Regions from separate parts of the Massilia phyllosphaerae genome, predicted to be linked through region 2. Evidence: predicted binding sites of a transcription regulator. Region 2 holds the regulator's gene; the other holds the start of a gene.
What was found. The regulator LexA, encoded in region 2, represses DNA repair genes until DNA is damaged. The targets are predictions, from matches to a motif close to ACTGTATNNNNATACAGT.
Positions count from the first base shown of each region.

Region 1: recA (recombinase RecA) is a predicted target of LexA. The motif match lies at 2,051-2,068, and genes of this name have one in related genera.

Region 1 covers NZ_JAXSQX010000001.1:227,272-230,769, reverse strand. The annotation lists gene U1H99_RS00985 (hypothetical protein) at 147-293, shown strand; gene recX (recombination regulator RecX) at 340-801, opposite strand; gene recA (recombinase RecA) at 908-1,987, opposite strand; gene U1H99_RS00970 (response regulator) at 2,178-2,897, shown strand; gene U1H99_RS00965 (sensor histidine kinase) at 2,975-3,498, shown strand, end outside.
Region 2 covers NZ_JAXSQX010000001.1:1,278,150-1,281,647, forward strand. The annotation lists gene U1H99_RS05650 (tetratricopeptide repeat protein) at 1-668, shown strand, start outside; gene lexA (transcriptional repressor LexA) at 860-1,513, opposite strand; gene rpsF (30S ribosomal protein S6) at 1,737-2,120, shown strand; gene priB (primosomal replication protein N) at 2,145-2,438, shown strand; gene rpsR (30S ribosomal protein S18) at 2,481-2,771, shown strand; gene rplI (50S ribosomal protein L9) at 2,813-3,265, shown strand; gene U1H99_RS05680 (replicative DNA helicase) at 3,385-3,498, shown strand, end outside.

The sequences.
Region 1 (3,498 bases), 1.1 Mb from region 2:
TGTGCCTGATGCACGTTGCCGCAGCTTCTACGGCAACAACCGCTCTTGCGGCGCTGCTTAAACCATGAAAGTTTAGCACAGCGCGCCAGCATGTGCACTGGATTGACAGGCGGGCAAGGAATTTAGTGGAGATAAGAGAGGAAGGCATGCAGATGCACGGAAGCGCCAGCGTGCAGCGTCATTCCGCCGTTGAGGAGGCGTTCCCCCTGCTGGCGGGACGCCGACGGATGGCGCTGTACGCTGGCGCCTCGGTCATGCATGAAGGATATGATCGTAATATGCTGGAAGAATAACAGCACAACCGAGCATGGGATGGCCGATACCGGCTGCGAACTGTAGTTACTCGTCCTCGTCCGCCCCACCCTGCATGGCGGCGCGCACGGCATTCTGGGAAAAACCGCGCTGCAGCAGAAAACGCATCTGCTTGCTGCGCGCGGCCGCATCTTCGGCGACGGTGCCGAATTTGCGGCGCCACACTTCTCTGGCGCGCGCCAGTTCGGTCGACGCCAGTTCGGATTTCAGTTCAGCCAAGTCGTCTCCTTTGACACCATGTTGCTGCAGTTCGGAGATCACCCGGCTGTTGCCGTAGCGGCCGGCACGCCGGTTCACCAGCGATTCGGCAAAGCGTTCCTGCGACAGCCAATTGTTCTTTTCGAGGAAGTCGAGCAACGCCTCGACGTCGTCGCCTTCCTCGGCATAGCGGGCCAGCTTGCGTCCCAGCTCGAGCCGGCTATGCTCGCGCATCGAAAGATACTTCAATGCGCGGCCCTTCAGGCTTAAAGATTGTTTCAAACCGGCCATGGCGTTGTTGCAGCTCCTCGTCGTGCATATGCACTGCCTTCGTCGCCGCGCCTAGCCACGTCCGGTTTGAACCAATCTTCAGGCTGTTGACGCACCATCTAGACGATTACTCGTCGCCGCCGACGGCAGCCACCGCCGGGGCGGCATCGCCCGGGGCAGCAGGCGGCAGTTCACGCACGCCCAGCGCAGCGCGGACCTTGTTTTCGATCTCGCGTGCCAGTTGCGGACGATCCTTCAGGAACTGACGAGCATTGTCCTTGCCCTGGCCGATACGTTCGCCGCCGTAGCTGTACCACGAACCCGACTTCTCGACGATCTTGTTGTCCACGCCCAGGTCGATGATCTCGCCTTCGCGCGACGTGCCTTCGCCATACAGGATGTCGAAGTGGGCTTCCTTGAACGGCGGCGCGATCTTGTTCTTGACGACCTTGACCTTGGTTTCGTTACCGATCACCTCGTCGCCCGACTTGATCGAACCGGTACGGCGGATGTCCATGCGCACCGAGGCGTAGAACTTCAGCGCGTTACCGCCGGTCGTGGTTTCCGGGCTGCCGAACATGACGCCGATCTTCATACGGATCTGGTTAATGAAGATCACCAGGGTATTGGTACGGTTGATCGAGCCGGTCAGCTTGCGCAGTGCCTGCGACATCAGACGGGCTTGCAGGCCCGGCAGCGAGTCGCCCATGTCGCCTTCGATCTCGGCGCGCGGGGTCAGTGCCGCCACCGAGTCGATGACCACCAGGTCGACGCTGCCCGAACGCACCAGCGCATCGGTGATTTCCAGGGCTTGCTCGCCGGTATCCGGCTGCGAGATCAGCAGTTCGTCCAGCTTGATGCCCAGCTTTTGCGCATACCCGACGTCAAGCGCGTGCTCGGCGTCGATGAAGGCGCAGGTACCACCCAGTTTTTGCATCTGGGCGATGGTTTGCAGGGTCAGCGTGGTCTTACCCGACGATTCCGGACCATAGATTTCGACGATACGGCCGCGTGGCAGTCCGCCGACGCCGAGCGCGATGTCCAGGCCCAGCGAGCCGGTGGACACGGTTTGCACTTCCTCGACCGGCGCATTGGCATCCATGCGCATGACCGAGCCTTTGCCGAATTGCTTTTCAATCTGCGCGAGGGCAGCAGCCAGTGCTTTGCCCTTCTCGGCTGCGTTTACTGCGGATTTTTTGTCGTCCATAACTTTCTTTCTGTCCTTGAGTGAACCAAGATAGGGGCCGCTCGCGCGTTTTCAATAGCGAGTACTGTATAAAATCCCAGTGGTTTTGGCAAGCGATATTTACCTCGCCTTGACCGATTCGACATGTTGCGAAACTTCACACACAATATGTGCGTGAGATGGGTCTAACGATGAAATCAGGGGGTGTGACATGCGTATTCTACTAGCGGAAGATGACAGCGTGCTCGCGGACGGGCTGACGCGTTCGCTGCGCCAGTCCGGCTACGCGATCGACTGCGTCAAGAACGGCCAGGACGCCGATACCGCGCTGTCGACGCAGGAATTCGACCTCCTGATCCTCGACCTGGGCCTGCCGCGCCTGTCCGGCATGGACGTGCTGCGGCGCCTGCGCGCGCGTGGCTCGCTGCTGCCCGTGCTGATCCTCACCGCGGCCGATTCGATCGAGCAGCGCGTGGGCGGGCTCGACGCCGGCGCCGACGACTACATGCCCAAGCCGTTCGCCCTGTCGGAACTCGAGGCGCGGGTACGCGCCCTCACCCGGCGCGGCCAGGGCGGCGGCTCCACCGTCATCCGCCACGGCCCGCTGGTGTACGACCAGGTCGGGCGCAGCGCCTACATCAACGACCAGATGCTCGACCTGTCGGCGCGCGAACTCGGCCTGCTCGAGATCCTGCTGTCGCGCACCGGGCGCCTGGTGTCCAAGGAACAGCTGGTCGACCACCTGTGCGAATGGGGCGAGGAAGTCTCCAACAACGCGATCGAGGTCTACGTGCACCGCCTGCGCAAGAAGATCGAGACCGGCGGCGTGCGCATCGCCACCGTGCGCGGCCTCGGCTACTGCCTCGAGCGCCATGCCGACAGCGCGCGCAAGGCGTCCGACGACGCCGCGGCCGCCCACGCCGGCAAGTGAAGCGGCCGCGGCTCCTGCGCGCCGGGGCGGCCGGCACGCTGCCCGAGAATCCGGCCCGGCATACGCTGCCCGGTGCGATGGCTGAGGCGCCCTACGTCCCGCCCCACCCCGAGCCCGAGGAAAGCATCCAGCATTCGCTGTTCGGCGAGATCCTCGACTGGATGCTGGCGCCGCTGCTGCTGCTGTGGCCGATGAGCATCGCCATTACCTACCTGGTGGCGAAGTCGATCGCCAACCAACCCTTCGACCATGCACTGGAAGACAGCGTCACGGTGCTGGCCCAGCAGGTCAAGGAAGTGGACGGCACCATCGTGGCGCGCCTGCCCGGCAGCGCGCGCGACATCCTGCGCGCCGACGACGTCGACAGCATCTATTTCCAGGTGACCGGCCCGCGCGGCGAGGTGGTCGACGGCGACCGCGATTTGCCGCTACCGCTGGGCGAGGAGCCCGAGCGCAGCGGCCGCGTCCACTTTCGCAACGAAAGCCTGCACGGCGCCCCGGTGCGCGTGGCCTATGCCTGGATCAACCTGCAGCCGCTGGCGCAACCAAGACCGAGCCTGGCGCTGGTGCAGGTCGCCGAAACCTTGGACAAGCGCGCCCA
Region 2 (3,498 bases):
AGCTCGCCGACGCCGACGCCCTGTTCGCCAAGAAAGCCTATCCGCAGGCGCTGCAGAAGTACACCAAGCTGGCGAATGCCGGCAACGTGATGGCCCAGCAGCACCTGGGCGAGATGTATTTCTATGGCGAGGCGGGTCTCGAGGACATGGACAAGGCCGCCGAATGGTTCCGCAAGGCCGCGGCCAAGGGCAATGCGGTGGCGATCGCCACGCTCGAGCTGATGAAGCAGCGCGAGGCGCGCCGCGCCGACATCGATTACTGGATCGTCAAATACGATGGTTCCGACCTGCGCAGCGGCGACTACCGCTGTCCGGCGCCGCGCTTCCCGGCCATGTCCAAGGTCAACGACGACATCGACCGCTACAGCGCCAGGATGAAGGACTGGGAAACCTGCCACAACCGCTTCGTGAAATACCTGAACGCGTCGATGCCGCTGACCAAGCGCATCCCCGAAGACGTAAGCAAGCTGATGACGGCGAGCGAAACGGAAAAGGCGACCGCGCACCTGGACGAGGTCGGCAAGCGAGTGGCGGAAGACACCCAGGTCGGCGGCAAGCTGGTGGTGGCCGATTTCACGGCCTGGCGCAATGCCACCGAGGCGTACGTGAGCGAGCACAACGAGATGGTCAAGAACGCGCCGCCGCCGGAGCCGGCGGAGAATCGCTAGCCCAACAGAGCAAGGGTGCAGAGCAGGGGGCAGAGCCTGGTGTCGGTTTTGAGGGGCTCTGACCCCGGTGTTCAGCCACCAGCAAAAGAAAACGGCCTGCAAAAATGCAGGCCGTTTTATTTGCGGCTTCGGTCGAGGTTGCAGCTGAAACCGGGGGGGCAGAGCCCCAACAGAAACCGGGCTCTGATCCCTTAGTGCCAGGAACGCATCAAGCCAACCGCCAGCCCTTCGAGCGCGAACTCGTCGGTCTGCGGATCGACCGTGATCACCGAGAAGTCCGGGTTTTCCGGCAGCAGTTCGATGACGGTGCCGTTCTTGCGGTAGCGCTTGACGGTGACTTCTTCGCCGATGCGGGCGACCACGATCTGGCCGTTCTTGGCGCTGTCGACCTTCTTGACGGCCAGGATGTCGCCGTCGCAGATGCCGGCGTCGCGCATCGACCAGCCCTTGACCTTCAGCAGGAAGTCGGGCTTGGCCGAGAACATGGCCGGGTCGACCGCGTAATTGGCCTCGACGTGTTCCTGGGCCAGGATCGGCGAACCGGCGGCGACGCGGCCGACCAGCGGCAGCGACATCAGCAGGGCTGCCGGCACGTGCGGCATGGCGGCCGGCTCGGGCGTGGCCGGCGTGGTGGCGCCGAGCAGGCGGATGCCGCGCGAGGTGCCGGGAGAAATTTCGATCGCGCCCTTGCGCGCCAGGGCTTGCAGGTGTTCCTCGGCGGCGTTGGCCGAGCGGAAGCCAAGCTCTTGCGCGATTTCGGCGCGGGTCGGCGGGAAGCCGGTGTTGTCGATGGCTTCCTTGATCAGGTTAAGGATCTGTTCTTGCCTTGCAGTGAGCTTAAGCATGGGGTCAGTGAATCGTGGGTGCTGGGACAGACTGTATTTTTGTACAGTATTGCGCTGCACGCAAGGGGATTCGTGGATTTCGGCGATTTTTTTGTCACAAACCAGTGCATCACAAACCGATTGAGCGCTTGACGTTTTTCCGGTTATAATGTTGGGCTTTCCCTTCCCACACTCGTCTTGACGCCGAGGTGGGCATCTGTTTAACGTCCTCAAGGAGTAATGCATGCGTCATTATGAAATCGTGTTTATCGTCCACCCGGACCAAAGCGAGCAGGTCCCGGCGATGATCGAACGCTACAAGACCACGGTCACCTCGCGCGGCGGCAACATCCACCGCGTCGAAGATTGGGGCCGTCGTCAAATGGCATACCAGATCCAGAAACTGCCGAAGGCACACTACATCTGCATGAACATCGAGTGCGACAACGAGACCCTGGTCGAGCTGGAAACCGCATTCAAGTTCAACGATGCCGTGCTGCGTCACCTGACCGTGAAGATGAAGAAGGCTGAAACCGCGCCGTCGCCGATGATGAAGTCGGTCCAGCGCGAAGACGCAGCCAAGAGCCACCGCGCAGAGCAGGCAGCCGCTCCGGCCGCTGCAGCCTAAGCCACTGGCTTACGCGAACGGGTAGTGAACGAGCTGTCGCTGGTTGCCAGCATCCTCGAGCGCGATACCCTGCGTTACACCCCGGCCGGCATCCCGATCGTCGGCGCGACCTTGCAGCACCAGTCGCAGCAGACGGAAGCGGGGATTGCCAGGCAGGTCGAGTTCGAGATGACCGCGGTCGCCGCGGGTGAAATCTCGGGACGATTCGCCAACGCCGAACTGGGCGCAGTGCATCGCTTCACAGGATTTCTCGCCAGGAAGAGCCGTCACAGTAAAGCCCTGGTGTTTCACATCATTGATTTCAGTGCCGCCGAATAGTCGATCGACTAGCGAGCACGTTTTTAGATACAGGAGCCTCAAATGGCATTCGGTAAAAAGTTCGACAAAAACAAAGCCAAAGAAAAACTGAAGCGCAAACAGCAGAACCCGCTGTTCAAGCGCAAGAAGTTCTGCCGCTTCACCGCTGCAGGCGTGGAACAGGTTGACTACAAAGACGTCGACACCCTGAAGGATTTCGTCCAGGAAAACGGCAAGATCATGCCGGCTCGCCTGACCGGTACCAAGGCGCACTACCAGCGTCAAGTTGACACCGCGATCAAGCGCGCACGTTACCTGGCCCTGCTGCCGTACACCGACCTGCACAACGCTTAAGTCGCTACGGCAACGAGCACAAGTAAATACTGGAGAATAATATGCAAGTTATCCTGCTGGAAAAAGTCGTCAACGTCGGCAACCTGGGCGACGTCGTCAAGGTCAAGGACGGTTACGCACGTAACTTCCTGATCCCGCAAAAAATGGCCCGCCGTGCGACCACCTCGGCTGTCGCCGAGTTCGAAGTCAAGCGCGCCGAGCTGGAAAAAGCCGCTGCTGAAAAGCTGTCCGCTTCGCAAGCCCAAGGCGAAAAGCTGAACGGCATGACCGTCACCATCGCCCAGAAAGCCGGCGTCGACGGCCGTCTGTTCGGTTCCGTGACCAACTTCGACATCGCCGAAGCCCTGACCAAGCAAGGTTTCGCAGTCGAAAAAGCACAGGTTCGTCTGCCGACCGGTCCGCTGAAGACCACCGGCGAGCACCCGGTTGCTGTCGCTCTGCACACCGACGTGGTGGTCGACGTGACCATCGCCGTCGTGGGCGAAGCTGCATAATCGTTCTGTTGCAAGAATGAGAAAAAGCCGGGTTATCCCGGCTTTTTTTTTGTTCTTTTTACTAGAGGAAACTCACCAATCATTTCAGCGGTCGGTGGCAAACAGGTATAATGCCGCCCATGAATACCCCAGCAGACCCGCAAATCGAGTCGCTCCGCATTCCCCCGCATTCGATTGAAGCAGAACAGTCCGTGATCGGCGGCCTCCTGCGCGATAACGCGGCGTGGGACCGC